DNA from 2 places in the Paenarthrobacter sp. NPDC090517 genome. Region 2 is predicted to be linked to the other one. Evidence: riboswitches for the same ligand, from Rfam matches in the RefSeq annotation. Region 2 holds a riboswitch; the other holds the start of a gene.
What was found. A riboswitch is a leader RNA that binds a small molecule or an ion and turns the genes downstream of it on or off. The one in region 2 is predicted to bind cyclic di-AMP.

Region 1: another riboswitch for cyclic di-AMP. It lies ahead of ACIQTW_RS09305 (hypothetical protein); the one in region 2 lies ahead of ACIQTW_RS12450 (LysM peptidoglycan-binding domain-containing protein).

The regions. Positions count from the first base shown of each region.
Region 1 is NZ_JBIVXN010000002.1:92,052-99,812, reverse strand. It holds gene ACIQTW_RS09320 (HAD-IA family hydrolase) at 1-672, shown strand, start outside; gene ACIQTW_RS09315 (pyridoxal phosphate-dependent decarboxylase family protein) at 726-2,117, shown strand; gene ACIQTW_RS09310 (glycosyltransferase) at 2,133-2,969, opposite strand; gene ACIQTW_RS09305 (hypothetical protein) at 3,140-3,994, opposite strand; cyclic di-AMP (ydaO/yuaA leader) riboswitch at 3,996-4,183, opposite strand; gene ACIQTW_RS09300 (ATP-binding protein) at 4,293-5,789, opposite strand; gene ACIQTW_RS09295 (response regulator transcription factor) at 5,811-6,551, opposite strand; gene ACIQTW_RS09290 (winged helix-turn-helix domain-containing protein) at 7,227-7,761, shown strand, end outside.
Region 2 is NZ_JBIVXN010000003.1:169,726-177,486, reverse strand. It holds gene ACIQTW_RS12460 (DUF1852 domain-containing protein) at 1-564, opposite strand, end outside; gene ACIQTW_RS12455 (LysR family transcriptional regulator) at 685-1,626, shown strand; cyclic di-AMP (ydaO/yuaA leader) riboswitch at 1,836-2,029, shown strand; gene ACIQTW_RS12450 (LysM peptidoglycan-binding domain-containing protein) at 2,033-2,872, shown strand; gene ACIQTW_RS12445 (LysR family transcriptional regulator) at 3,077-3,955, opposite strand; gene ACIQTW_RS12440 (cyclase family protein) at 4,062-4,829, shown strand; gene ACIQTW_RS12435 (hypothetical protein) at 4,826-6,202, shown strand; gene mmsA (multiple monosaccharide ABC transporter ATP-binding protein) at 6,375-7,761, shown strand, end outside.

The DNA of each region.
Region 1 (7,761 bases), on a different contig from region 2:
GCCGCACCTGTCTTGACCGTCCGTGCCGTCCTCTTCGACATGGACGGCACCCTCGTTGACTCGACAGCCATCGTTGAGCAGGTGTGGCTCGAGTTCGCCGAGCGCTACGGCTTGGACTTCAACGAGATCCTGCGCACCTCGCACGGCGTCCAAGCCGGCGATACTGTTCGCCGGTATGCGCCCGCCGGCGCTGACTTTGAAGCCCTGACCGCCGAGTTGGGCGAGATGGAACGCACCCGGACCGATGGCGTCATTGCGCTTCCCGGGGCAGAAGCCCTGCTGGCGGGACTCCCGGATGACGCCATCGCGTTGGTGACCTCCGCGGACCGCATCCTGGCGGATATCCGTATGCAGGCGGCCGGGCTGACCATGCCATCAACAACAGTCACTGCTGAGTCCGTTACCCGCGGTAAGCCGCATCCTGAGGGGTACCTGAAGGCGGCGGCGCTGCTGGGAGCCGACCCGGCCGACGTCGTGGTTTTCGAGGATGCGCCTGCCGGAATCGCTGCTGCTCGCGCGGCGGGGATGCGGACCGTTGTGGTGGGCGACGCCGCTGCCAGGCACAATGCGGAGCTGGAGCCGGGCATGTGGCGGATCCCGGACTACTCGGCGGTCACCGTCACCGCAGTGAAGGACGACGACGGCGGTCATCTCCTGACGATCACCCTTTAGTACCGCAGGGGTCAAGGCTGTTCCAAGCGGTGAACCGGGCGTAGGCTGTGCGCATGTCTGCGATGCCGGAGGCGTACGGTGCTGCATTGGAGCGGGCCATGGTCCACGCCGGTGAGTGGCTTGCGTCGGTTCCCACCCGTTCTGTCCGCCCTTCTTCTGATGCCGACCAAGTGGCCAAGAGCATCCTGCCGCGTCTCCCCGACGGCGCAACCGATGCTGCGGACGTCGTGGACGAGCTCGCCGCGCTGGCTGAGCCCGGCTTGATGGCGATCCAGTCCGGACGGTTTTTCGGGTGGGTCATGGGCGGAACCTTGCCAGCCGCCATGGCCGCCGATTGGTTGGTCTCTGCCTGGGATCAAAACACCGGGCTCCGGTTCGCCACCCCCGCTGCAGCTGCCATCGAGGAATCTGCCGCCACCTGGCTTTTGGACCTCCTGCACCTGCCGGCCACTGCCGACGTCGGATTCACCACGGGTGCCACCACTGCCAACTTCGTAGGGTTGGCAGCGGGCCGCCAATACCTGATGGACGAGGCCGGATGGGACCTCGAGGCCCTCGGCCTCAGCGGTGCACCGCGCATCACAACCTTTGCCGGCCGGGAACGGCATGCCGCAGTGGACCTGGCGTTGCGATACCTCGGTTTGGGGGCCTGTGTTCCGGTAGACGCCGACGACGAAGGCCGGATATTTCCCGACGCCCTGGCTGATGCCATGGATCAGCAACCCGGCCCATCGTTGGTCTGCCTGCAAGCGGGCAACCTCCACTCCGGGGCATTTGATCCCATGGCGGAAGCCATAGCCGTGGCACACGATCGCGGCGCGTGGGTGCACGTGGACGGTGCCTTTGGTTTGTGGGCCGCCGTTAGCCCGAAGCTGCGAGGCCGGCTGGCGGGTGTGGAGGACGCAGATTCGTGGGCAACAGACGCGCATAAAACCCTGAACGTCCCCTACGACTGTGGCCTGGCAATCGTTGCCCGCCCGGAAGCCCTAAGGCGTGCCTTCAGCGTTCACACTAGTTACCTCATTGCCACGGACGCCGGACCCGGGGATCCTTTCGAAAAGGTTCCCGAGATGTCCCGCCGGGCCCGAGGCATTCCCGTGTGGGCCGCACTCAGGCAACTGGGCCGGGACGGCGTGATTTCCATGGTGGAGCGCCTGGCAGCGAATGCCCGGGCTTTGGCTGAAGGCCTGTCCTCGATTCCTGGCGTGGAGGTGCTCAATGACGTCGTGTTCACGCAGGTCTCGGTGAGTTTCGGAAGCGATGACCGTACGCACCGGATCACCCAGCGGCTTATGGCCGAAGGCGCGGTCTGGATGTCCGGTTCGTCGTGGCGTGGACGCGAGATCCTACGGATCTCGGTCAGCAACTGGACTACGGACGCCGGAGATGTCGCGGCCTCCCTTGCCGCCGTGCGGGGTGCGGTGGAGGCTGAGCCGGAGATGTAGAGCTCCTGCGCGGGCTCAGTGCCGGTGAGGTCCTCGGCCCAGTTCGGCGCGCAACTCACTGACGGGAATTGTCCCGTGATGCAGCTCGCGGGCCAGGCGCGCCACTGCGCGGAGGTCCGCCCAGGCTGTGCGTACGACGTCGACGCTCGGGTCGGGATCGTCGGTCCAGTCGAGCGGGACTTCATGAATGCGCAAAGCAGAACGTTCGGCAATCATCAGCAGTTCGGTGTCGAAGAACCATGCTTCATCGCGGGTGTGGGGGAGCAACTGTTGGGCGATGTCGGCACGTATGGCTTTGAAGCCGCACTCGGCATCGGAGTAGCGCGCCCCCGTCATGACGCGCAGCAGGAAGTTGTAGGTCCGTGCAATGACCTCACGGTGGCGGCTGAATGTCCCGTGTGAGGCCTTGGCCAGTCGCGTGCCGACCGCGAGGTCGGAGTGCCCGGAGATCAGCGGGGCAAGTAGGGGCGCCACCGCCGAAAGGTCGATGGTCAGACGGGGGTCCATGTACGCAAGCAGAGGTGAGGGCGAGGAAAGCCAGACCCGGCGGAGCGAGTTTCCGCGACCCCTCTGCTCAAGGTGGACCACCAATAGCTCGGGGAGTTCCCTGGCCAGGCGTTCGGCGATCCGCAAGGTGTTGTCCGTGCTGGCATTGTCCGCGACGGTGATCCGGAATGTGTGGGGGAAGGAACCGGCGAGGTGGCTGTGTAGGCTGCGAAGCTTGTATTCCAGCTGGGTCTCGTCGTTGAGCACAGGGATGATGAAGTCCAGGGTAGGAACTAAGGCGCGTGTGTCCGCGGGGGAGCGCTGCAGCTGATGATTCATCACCGGCTTGGGATCTGTGAGCGTCATACATTCAGCATCAGCTCACTCCATATGAGCCGAATAGGCGGCAACTGTGACCCCACTGTGAACTAAGCGCCGCACCTGTGAAACGGCAAAACCGCACCCGTTCCCGCTATCCGCTCCAGTGGGCACTGGTGCGAACGGCGGCAACGGGCGCGGCAATCAAGCAGTCTGGTTTAGTACCAGTTGTTGGCCAAGTGGAAGCCCAGAGCGGCGGACGGGGATCCGTAACGCTCCTTGATGTAGTTCAGGCCCCACTTGATCTGGGTCTGGTAGTTGGTTTCCCAGTCAGGACCCACGGTGGCCATCTTGGAAGCAGGCAGGGACTGGACGATGCCGTAGGCGCCGCTGGAAGCGTTCATCGCCGTGGTCCTCCAGTTCGATTCCTTCTCCCACAGCGTGTTGAGGGCAGTCATTTCGCCCGGGCCCCAACCGTAGTTGCCAAGGATGCTGAGTGCGTACGCCTTGGCAGCCGCAGGGTCATCCACAGCCTTGGGAGCGGCAGCAGCTGCTGCGGCTTCCGCAGCGGCAGCGGCAGCAGCGGCGTCGGCGGCCTGCTTGGCAGCAGCGTCAGCAGCAGCCTTCTCAGCTGCGGCCTGGGCAGCAGCCTGATCAGCGGCAGCCTTTTCGGCTGCAGCCTGCGCAGCTGCGGCCTGGTCAGCGGCAACCTTCTCGGCGGCGGCCTTGTCTGCGGCGGCCTTATCCGCGGCGGCCCTGTCGGCTGCGCCCTTTTCGGCGGCAGCATTCAGGGAAGCAGAGATCTCAGCCGACTTGTTGGTGTTGACCTGCGCACTGGACTGGGTTCCGGCTACGCGGCTGGCCTCGGGGAGGGTCAGTGCGGCGTTTGCGGCGGTTCCGAGCGATGCAACGCCCAATGCAGCTGCCACAACACCGGCAACTACGGACATGCGGTGGCCGGACTTACCCTGGCGGGCTGCGTTCTTGAGGACGGACTGCGACTTGGTGAGCGGTGCGTTGTGTTCGTCGCTGTGACGCGCGGAAGGGCGCGTCTGATCGTTAAATTCAGACATGTGATTACCTCTCAGCGCCTGCGGAGTTAGCTGTCGGGTTCGGATGAGGTCATCCGGCCGCGCATCATGCTGCGGCTTCACCCCAAGGGCCGGCCAAAAGTGGCCTGGCCCGGAGACTCTGGGTCCCCCGTCTCTGCCTCGGAGAAAGAACGGACTCCGGGAAGTGGCAGAGCTCGGCGCATCCCGGATGTGGGCCTGCTAGGGACGACCCACCCTTTCGACGGTACAGGAGGATTCCGTAGAAGTCACATTTAGGTAACAGAGATCACGATGCCGGTGAGTCGCCTTGCCCGATTCGTTATATGCCTTCGGTGGTGACGGTAGGGAATCGAAGGGCGAATTCGGTGCGCCCCGGCCGCGAGGTCATTTCCACGCTACCGCCATGCGCCGAAACGATGGATTCCACAATGGACAAGCCGAGTCCGGAGGTGCCCTCAGTTCCTGATCTTGCGACATCAGCGCGGGCGAACCGGGAGAAGATCCGGCCCTGGAAATCTTCAGGAATTCCGGGGCCGTTGTCCGTCACCGTGACCACGGCGCTGCCATCGGCGGAGAGCATGACACCTGTAGCCACAGTGGTGCCGGGATCGGTGTGTTTGCGGGCATTGGACAGCAAATTGGCCAGCACCTGGTGAAGTTGGGTGGCATCGCCGCGCACAGTGATGGGCTCGTCAGGGAGCTGGAGCTGCCAGATGTGGTCCGGCGCCATGACTTTCTCGTCACTCACCGTTTCGATGACCAGCTGTGTCAGGTCTACGTTTTCGACTTTCACGGGCTTGCCCTCGTCCAGCCGCGCCAGCAGTAGAAGGTCCTCCACCAAGGTGGTCATGCGTTCGGACTGGCTTTGGACCCGCGCCAGCGACTTCCGGCCATCCTCGGTGAACGTTTCCGTCATCCTCAGCAGCTCTGTGTAGCCCCGGATGGCGGTCAGGGGCGTTCGTAGTTCGTGCGAGGCATCGGCCACAAACTGGCGCACTTTGGTTTCGCTTTCCTGCCGGGCTTCCAGCGCGCTCGAAACGTTGTTCAGCATCTGGTTCAAGGCATGGCCGACGCTGCCAACTTCCGTTCCAGGGTGGGATGCCGACGGCGGTACGCGCACCGCCAGTGCCACCTCACCGGCGTCGAGAGGCAGGCGCGCAACCTTTGTGGCCACCTCGGAGAGCTGCTCGAGCGGACGCATGGTCCGGCGGATGATGACCGTCCCCACGAGGCCGATCACCACCAGGCCACCCAGCGAGACCAGCACCATGGTCCACACCAGCGAGGCTTCGGCGCTCTGTTTGTCCGCGAGCGGCAGGCCCGTCACGATCACATCGCCATAGGTGGTCTTGACTGCCACCAGCCGGTAATCGCCGTTGGACAGTGATCGGTCCACGGGGTGGTTGTTCGTGGGGAGCGACACCAGGACCTGCTCGTCGTCTGCTGAGAGCGAGACGCGGTTACCTTGGGCGTCGATCAAACCCGAGCTACGCACAGCGGAGCCGTCGATCCTCGCGTTGAGCGTGCCCGCCGCCTGCCCGCGCGCTTCCAAAGGGTCCGGCCTGCCGGGGGATGACGGAAAGTTCGACGGCGGCCTGCCGAAGTCATTCGCGCGGCTGGACGCCTGCTCCAACTGCCTGTCGAGCTGCCTGTTGAAAACCATGTCCATGGAGGCGTAGCTGACAACTCCCACCGCAGCGCAAATGGCGATCAGCAGGGCCATGGCCACCAGGACCAAGCGTGTACGCAAGTGCCAAGTGGAGGGGTTGAGCCAACTGCGCGGAGTTTGTCCGGCCGCTCTTGACTTCCTGGCCACTCCTGAGAGGGTGCTCAATGCCTAATCCGCAGGCTTGATGACGTATCCGGCACCCCGGACGGTATGGATCATCGGGGGGTGCTTGGCTTCGATCTTCTTGCGCAGATAGGAGATGTAGAGTTCCACGATGTTGGCCTGGCCACCGAAGTCGTAGTCCCACACGCGGTCCAGGATCTGGGCTTTGCTGACAACTCGTTTGGGGTTCTCCATGAGATAGCGCAGCAGCTCGAATTGGGTGGCGGTCAGCGGGATGTCCTGGCCGGCGCGGGTTACTTCCCGGGTATCTACGTTGAGCGTGAGGTCGCCTACCACAAGCTCCGCGGTGTCCATGGCGGCTACGCCGGAGCGCTGGACCAGGCGGTGAAGTCGCAGGAGGACTTCTTCCATGCTGAAGGGTTTAGTGACGTAGTCGTCCCCACCTGCTGCGAGTCCGACAATACGGTCCTCCACGGCGTCCTTGGCCGTGAGGAACAAGGCGGGAACCTCCGGGGCGAAGGTGCGGATGCGGTTCAGGACTTCGACGCCGTCGAATCCGGGAAGCATGACATCCAGAACCAGCACGTCAGGGCGGAAGTCCTTGGCTAGCTTCACTGCCTCCGGACCGTCGCCTGCCACCGCAACGGACCATCCTGCCATGCGCAGGCCCATGCTCATCAGCTCGGCAAGGCTGGGTTCGTCATCTACCACCAGGGCACGGATGGGGGAGCCGTCCGGGTGGGAGAGCTGGGGAAGGTTGTTGGTCATGGAGTGCGAGGAGGCCATGGGATAACTCTCCATTCTGCTGGTTTGCCAACGCTTTGCCCATCCTGTGAGGACGCTGTGAGATCAGACTATCGAGGAGGGGGCTCCCGACACGCTCACGCGTTCCAAGGTTTCCCGAGACCCAGCTTCAGCCAGGTCTCTGAGGCTTGCAGCCGATTCTGTCCCGAAAATTGGTCCGAAAGACTAGTCGCGATTGGACAACAAGTGTTTCAGATCGTGAGATTCCGTCAGGGGAGGGTTGGTGGGAACGGGAATGCACATCATCCCCGTTATGCCGAATAATATTCACGAGTTGCCGGATTTTGCCTGACCGTACCGAATGAAATGGCATTCATTTACTGCCCTTATTGAATTGTGATTTGCGACACAATAGACCTCTGCGTCTCAAAATGTGGACGGTTCGACGCTTTGTTACTTGCGTGTTGCCATTGTTACGTTGCACACTTCCAATGTGAACAAGAACTCAACAGCACCTGCAGCCGCAGCAACCTGGCCCAGCGCACCCGCTGGCCATGATGACCGCTGTTGTCGAATGCAAGCCTAACTTTCCACCCCAAGAAGTTTCAGGCATTCGCCCCCTAGCCCAGCGTTGGGCGCCCCTCCCCAAACTCATTGCGGGGACAACCAGCATTCGAAGCCGCGATGACGGCTATTCACTTTTGAGGTAAGCACTCCATGTCAGTTGCATCTGGATACGTCCACATCTCCGTCCGTAACGCCAACAAGGCTGCGTCAAACGCAGGGCTTCGCCCCGGCTTCGGCAACCGTCCCGGCTACTCTCCCGCCCCGCAAGGCGCCGGTCAGCAGGCCCCCGGATACGTGCCTCAGGGCTATAACCCCAACTCCTACGGCCAGTTGCGCGCAGTCCCCGCCGTGGAGCCGGCGCCCATGACTGCGCCCACCCCTGTGATTGCCCAGTCGGACAAGCTCCGCCCTGTTGCCAACGACAACGTGGCCCGCGGCTTCGTCCTCTACATGGGCATCGACGAAGAAACCGCAGCTGCCGCCGGAACCTCCATTGCGAAGCTCGCCCAGGAAATCCGGGCTTACGCTCAGTCCCTCGTGACCGGCGCCGAGAGCTATGCCGCCGTCGCAGTTGCCCCCGCCGGGGCACCCGGGTCCGCACTCGACGTCGTGCGTTCCACCTTCGGTGACCCTACCGTCGCCGCACGCCAGCGCACCGAAGCAGCCCGCCCGGCGCCCCAGCAGG
Region 2 (7,761 bases):
GTTCTCGGTTCGCCGGTACGTCTTGGTGGTGGAGACGCTGATGCACACCACTGGCGGCTGCGGGAAGCGTTCCTGGCATGCCGGGGAATCGAGGAATTGCTGGAACAGCTTGCCGTGAAGTTCGCCGAAGTTCTCGGGAACGGTGGGCTTGCCTGTCTCCGCTGCTGCCGCTGGCAGTACAACGCTGAAGTCGAAGTCACGGACGTAGGAGGAGAAGTTGTTCCCCACGATCCCTTGGTGGCGGACCCCGTTCAGCTGGTCAACGATCTGGATGTCGAGAACCTCGAACAGCGGGAACTGCTGATCCGTACCTTCGGCAGTGAACTCTATCTGCACGGAAACGATCTCCAGTTCGAGCGTGTAACGGTCCCGGTCCGGGTTGTCCCAGCTGGCGAGATCGTTGAAGCGGCGCCGAATCATGGTCAAGGCGTTGCGGAGGTTCTCCTGACGGTGCTCGCCCCGTGCCAGGTTGGCGAAATTCGTGGTGATCCGCGAGCCTTCCGACGGGGAGTAGTCCTCGTCGAAGGGGGTCGTGGTGATGCTGAAGGTGAAGTCGTCTGCCATGTGCTGCCAATCCGTTGATGGGCCGGAGACGGCCTTTCCGAAGGTGATGTATCCATGGTGCAGCCTAGGGCGGGGTATCAGGTAACTAGTGGTTGCTATGCATTGATATAGAATTTTCCTATGGCCCAGATTTCGAGCGGATTGACCCTGCAGCAGCTCCGCTACTTCATAGAAGTTGCAGCGGAGGGGTCGATCTCCGCCGCTGCCGATCTTCTCTACGTAGCGCAGCCGACGATGTCTGCATCGATGAAGGACCTTGAGGCCCGGGTGGGGCGTGCGCTCCTGGTTCGCTCGGCCCGCGGGGCCACCCTCACCGCCGACGGGGTAGAGTTCCTTGGCTACGCGAGGCAGGTCGTGGAGCAGTTCGCTCTCCTCGAGCAGCGCTACCTTGGCAGGCCGCCGCGGCGGCGTCTGCTCGGGGTGTCAACGCAGCACTACTCGTTTGCGGTGGACGCATTCGTCCGGATGGTCAAGGCCACTGATGTGGCCGAGTACGAGTTCTCGCTGCGTGAGTCCCGCACGTGGGACATCATCGAGGATGTCCGGACGCTCCGCAGCGAGATAGGCATCCTCTACCGGAACGATTTCAACAGGAAGGTCATTGACAAGCTGCTCCGGGAATCCGGGCTCGCGTTTACTCCGCTTTTCCTCGCCGACCCTCACATTTTCGTTGCACGGAACAACCCGCTCGCTTCAAAAGAGCGTGCGACTCTCGATGATCTCGCCGGGATGCCGCGGCTCACCTTCGATCAAGGTGCGAACAACTCCTTTTACTTCGCCGAGGAGATTCTCTCCACCATGTCCAGTAAGCAGGAGATCAGGGTCTCTGATCGTGCCACGATCTTCAACCTCATGATCGGGCTCCACGGCTACACGATCTCCACCGGCATCATCAGCGGGGAGCTCGATCCGGAGATCGTCGCTATCCCGCTTGACGTTGACGAACGCATCGAGATCGGCTGGATCGGCCACGCAGCGATCCCGCTCACCGACCAAGCGCAGCACTACCTCAGGGAATTGCGGGCCGTCGTCTCTGAGTTCGGCGTAGCGCTGCTCGACTGACCGCAGTTGAGCGGGCGGGTCATACGTATTGGTGAGCTTACCGGGCATATACGGACTCCCGTCGCTGACCTGCGACGTCAGTGCTGGTATGGATGAATCTGAGGCGGCGTCTTGGTGAACTCCAACCCTATATTCCGTTATCGGAATGTGACATCTGGGAAAAGCAGCGGCTAAGGTTGCTCGGTGTCCTGATTCAAAGCTGGGACATACCCGTCAGTATGCCGAGCCCTGCCGCTGAACCGGGACCCCAACGCAATCAACTGGCAGGGACGGGGGAACCACTTTTCCACGGCTTCATCCGAAGCCTTGGGGTTAAGCCATACGACCGTCCTGAACGGCGTACGGCCGGGTGTCTCCGACCCGAACCCGACAGCTCACCCCGCAGGCATGGGAGAGGCAACCAACCATGTCCAAGATGTTCACTGCCGCACGCCATCGCGCAGCCCCCACCACGTCCCGCACCATGATGATCGGGCGGCCGGCCCTCGTAGTCGCCGCCGCATCCGGCCTCTTTTTCGGCTTCAGCGCCCCGGCACAGGCCAGCGTCGGCGGACCCGACAACTCCGGGGCAGCCACTGTTCCGGGCCAGGTAAGTGCACCGGCAGCTGCGGCTCTGGTTCCTGCACCGGCCGCAGCCAACGTTCATACCGTCGTCCCCGGCGACACCCTGGGCCAGATCTCCGCCGCGAACGCCGTATCCCTCAACGACGTCCTGGCCGCCAACGGGATGTCCCTGAGCACCGTCATCTATCCGGGCGACCAGATCAAGATCCCCGGCGCAGGGCAAACGGATGCGGCAACGGCCGCGACAGTCGCGTCGGCGTCCGCGGGTGCAACAACCCCGGCCACGGCAGCCCAGACCGCCCTGGCGCCGGCTACGCCCACCAACACAGGCGTCGTGCTGGCCTCAACCTCGGCTACAGCCCAGGCCCCCACCGGCTCAGCTGGCTCGGCAATCCTGGCCTCCGCGTACTCCCAGCTGGGAATGCAGCAGGACTGCACCGCCATGGTGGAGAAGGCACTGCGCTCTGCCGGCAAGAGCGTGGGAGACCTGGCCCCGGGCCAGTTCTTCCAGTACGGCAGCGTCGTAGGCACCCCTGCCCCGGGTGACCTGGTGATAACCGCCGGACACGTGGGCGTCTTCGCAGGCAACGGCCAGGTTGTCAGCGGCGGCGTGGACGGTTTCAAGACCGAGGTCCACTCCCTCAGCTGGCTCCAGGGCGCATCCTTCGTCCGCGTAGCCTGACCCCTGCCGGTCGGGACGGCGGCGGGCGTCACCCAGCCGCCCGCCGTCGTCGGCCGTTGTTGATCTTCAGACTCCCTGCCCCGACCAAGGCATATCGCTCCGCCTGATCCTTGCGGGCGGTACGAGCCGACCCATCAGGCGCGCATCCTTCCCCGCCGGCACGTTGTTCGTGGAGGCTAGACGACGACAGTGTTCATTACTGCTTTATTTTTGCCCAGCGGGTTGAGCTTGGGTGGCCACGGCATTGACCAAGGCCCGTTCCAGCGGGCCCAGATCCGTTCTCGAAGCGGCCATGACCCGCTCGGTTGGCGATGGGCTGAGTTTGATCTTACGGAGGGAGCGTTCGTCGACTGCGCGGTCAGCGGTCGTGAACGTTACCCCCAGCCCAGCGGCGACCATGGCTTCCGCAGCTTGTGCCGATGAGGCGGTTACCGCGATCTCGTCAACGAAGCTCCATTCGTCTCTGATGGATCGGAGACGGAGCAGTGCAGGCGATTCGATCCAGTTTTCAGTCGACAGATCGTCGGCAACAACGGTGTCTCTGTCTGCGAAGCGGTGGTGGACGGGCACCAGGAGGATGTAGTCGACGTCGAAGGCGAGGACCAACTCACCAGGCCATTGGTTGAACTCGATGCCGAAACCGACGTCGATCGTGCCGCGCTGGATGGCCTCTCGGAGCAGTTGACCGTTCTCGAATTCCTGGACCCGTGCGCGAAGATGCGGGTGTTGGACACGGAGGGATGCCAGGGCGGCAGCAACGCGGGGGATGTGCTCGCTGTGTTGGATGCCTACCCCGATTTCGGGAATTTCAGCAGATGCGGCCGTCAGTGATGCCAGGCGCGCGGTTGCTACTTCGCCTGAGAGGTGTCTTACCTTGTCCAAGAACGCCTGACCTGCGGCAGTCGGGAAAGTGCCCCCGGGCAGACGGTCAAAAAGGCGGACACCAACCTCGTCCTCGAGAGCAACGATCTGCTGCGACAAGGATGGTTGGGCGATGTGCAGTTGTTTTGCTGCGAGGCAAATAGAACCGGCCATTTCAACTGCAAGAGCTGCATCGATTTGGCGAAGAGTGATCTTCTCCATAGAGAAATCCTATGCCTATGGGCAAGCTACCTAATAGCTTTTGCCTATGCCCCTAAGCGCGGATTGGTCTTTGATTCGGCGGGAATCCAGCGCGCACTGTTGATGCATGACAATCCACAACGAACTGGACTCGCATCAGGCCTCGGCCGAAGCGCTGCGGGACACTCTGAACTCCTACCGCGTCATCGACCTCAGCCGTGAACTGATCCAGGGAATCCCGACGTTCCCCACGCACCCGAAATTCTTTCTTCTGCCGTTCCCCGCGATGTCGGATCCCGCGGAATTCAACCAGCTCATCATGAGTGACCACTCGGGCACGCATGTGGACGTGCCGGCCCACTTCGTCCCGGAACACGACGGCGATCGCCGTGTATACACTCACGAGATCCCAGTGGACGGCCTGATGGGCCGGGCCGTGAAGCTCAGCTTCGGCCCGTACGAAGCGACCAGCTACAACATCGGTCTAGACGAGATCACTGAGTGGGAAGCCCAGAACGTCGCGATCGAAGCGGATGACATTGTCCTCATCGACACGAAATGGGAACACCGTTGGTCCCTCGTTCCCGAGGGCTTCGACTACCTGCGCGGCTGGCCGGGACTGACCGGTGAAGCAGCAAAGTACCTCCGCGAAAAAGGCGTCAAAGCAGTCGGCATCGACTGCATCAGCATCGACCCAGGCGACAAGTCAGGCTCTGATCTTCGCGCCCACTACGAGCTGCTTCCTCACGGAGTACTCGTCGTAGAAAACCTCTGCAACCTCGCAGAGGTCCCCACTGTCAGCTACTTCATGGCCCTGCCGCTGCGGCTTACCGGGGGCACAGGCTCTCCGCTGCGCGCCATCAGCCTGGTACCGGAAACGGGCGACGTCCGATGACACGCGAAGTCTCCTTCAAGGAGGTCCAGCTTTCCGAACTCGCCGCCTTGGAGAACGAACCGGTTCTTCCCCGGGAAACATACGAACAAAGGTGGGTACAGCTGCGGGAACGCATGGCGGAAAGCGGACTAGGAACCGTTGTAGTGTACGCAGATCGTGAGCACCCCGCCGGGGCTCTGTACTTGACCGGTTTTGACCCCCGGTTCGAAGAGGCCCTGGTTGTCATCGGCGCGGAAGGACCGCTGGCTGTCATCGCCGGCAACGAGTCCCTGTCCATGGTCGCCGACCGTGGCCTGGACTTGAAGGGTGTGCTGTGCCAATCCCTGAGCCTGCCCGGCCAGAAGCGCCAGACCCAGCGCAAACTCTCCGATGCCCTGGTAGAAGCCGGAATTGATGCGTCCCTGCCCGTTGGCCTTGTCGGCTGGCGCCCGATCCCGCAGGATGATGTCCGCGGATCGGAGCCGGCGTTCGCAGTACCCCACTTTGTTCTCCACGAATTGCGTCACGTCGCCACGGCCGGAGTCGTGGATGCCAGCAATCTGCTTGGCGGTAACGACGGACTTCGAGCGACCAACGACGTCCACCAGCTTGCATTGAATGAACACCGCTCTACCCGGGCCTCAGGTCATGTATGGCGGGCCATCGACGCCCTGCGCCCCGGAATCAGCGAACTCGAACTGTCCCAGTACATGGGCTTGACCGGGCTTCCGCTGTCCGCCCACGTCATGCTCGCCACCGGCGCGGATAGGGTCAACGGGCTTTACAGCCCCAGCGACAGAGAGATCAGCCGCGGTGACCGGTTGTCCACAGCTGTTGGACTGCACGGCGGCCTGGCCTCCAGGGCCGGCATCGTCGCTGAGATCGGCGACGATGAACTCAGTGGAGAACAGCGGGAATTTGTCCGCGGATACTGGCTCGCAGTCGCGACCTGGTACGAATCCTTGACGATAGGTGCCTCCACCGGTGACATAGCAGAGACGGTCACCAAAGTGCTTGCCACGGCGAATATTGAACCCCTGCTGAACCCGGGGCACCTGCAGCACATCGACGAATGGCTTGACAGTCCCTTCACAATTGGGGACGACCACCGCATCCACTCCGGAATGTCGCTACAGGCGGACATCATCCCCGTAGGTTCACACGATGGACTGTTCGCCAATGTCGAGGACGCCCTCGCTATTGCTGACGAACCGCTCCGCGCCCAGCTCGCCGAACTCTACCCCGCAGCCTGGTCCCGTATCCAAGACCGCAGGACGTTCATGGAAGAAGAACTCGGCATCAAACTCGCCGAAGAAGTTCTTCCCTTCTGTGACCGGCCGGCAGCGCTACCGCCCGGTCTCTTGAGCCCAACAGTCGTCGCGACCTTGGGCTGATCTGCAGCAGCGTGGACCGGCAGGGAGGCCGCCAATAACCGTTGGCGGCCACCACCCCAGCTTCCGGCGGCAACGCCTGCCCCACACCGCGAGCTTCAGGCTCGCCCCGCTCTCAAGGGTTTCGGCCCTTTCAACAGCCCTACATCGTCCCAACGGGAGGAAAGCCGTGCCAATGGCGCCCCAACCAGTCATCCTAGAGATGCGCGCGATCACCAAGGAATTTCCCGGTGTTAAGGCCTTGAACGATGTCTCCCTTACCGTTCGTGCCAATGAAATCCATGCGATCTGCGGCGAAAACGGAGCCGGGAAATCAACCCTCATGAAGGTCCTTTCCGGGGTCTACCCTCACGGGACCTACACCGGAGACATCGTTTATGGCGCTCAAACCATGCGCTTCAAGGACATCAAGTCCAGCGAGCAGCACGGCATCGTGATCATTCACCAGGAACTCGCGCTGATTCCCGAGTTGTCCATCACGGAGAACATCTTCCTGGGGAATGAACCGGGCAGGCACGGCATCATCAGCTGGACCGAAGCACGACGCCGCGCCTCGGAGCTCCTCGCCAGGGTGGGTCTTTCGGATGACCCTGACACCCAGGTTAAGAACATCGGGGTCGGGAAACAGCAACTGGTCGAAATCGCCAAAGCGCTCAACAAGGAGGTCAAGCTCCTCATCCTTGACGAGCCCACAGCAGCCCTGAACGAGGCGGAATCCGCACACCTTCTGGACCTCATCGTGGGCCTCAAACACAAGGGCGTCAGTTCGATCATCATCAGCCACAAACTGAACGAGATTGAGCAAATATCCGACCAAATTACGATCATCCGAGACGGGCACACCATTGAAACCCTGGACGTCAAAAAGGATGGCGTAGACGAGGACCGCATCATCCGCGGCATGGTCGGTCGAACGCTGGAGAGCAGATTCCCTGAGCGCACACCAAACATCGGGGACATTCTTTTCGAGGCACGTGACTTGGTCGTCCAACACCCGCAGGTCCCCGAACGCCTGGTCGTAAAGAACTCCAGTTTTTATGTCCGGCAAGGCGAAATCGTCGGATTCGCCGGCCTGATGGGCGCCGGGCGCACGGAACTGGCCAGGAGCATCTTCGGCCGGTCATACGGCACCTGGCTTTCCGGGAGCATTTACAAAAATGGCAACGAAATACAGGTCCGGAACGTCTCTGAGGCCATCGACAACGGCTTGGCCTACGTTTCCGAAGACCGCAAAGTCCTCGGCCTGAACCTCCTCAACGACATCAAAGAATCGATCGTTTCAGCCAAACTCAGGAAAATCGCCAAACACGGGGTCGTCAGCGACCAGAAGCAGTACGCCATCGCGGAAACCTACCGCAAGAGCCTGCGCATCAAATCCCCTGACGTGGACAGGGGAGTAGGAACGCTTTCGGGCGGGAACCAGCAGAAGGTCGTGCTGGCCAAGTGGATGTTCACCGACCCGGACATCCTCATCCTGGACGAACCCACCCGCGGGATCGACGTCGGCGCCAAATTCGAAATTTACGCCATCATCCAGGAACTCGCAGCCCAGGGAAAAGGCG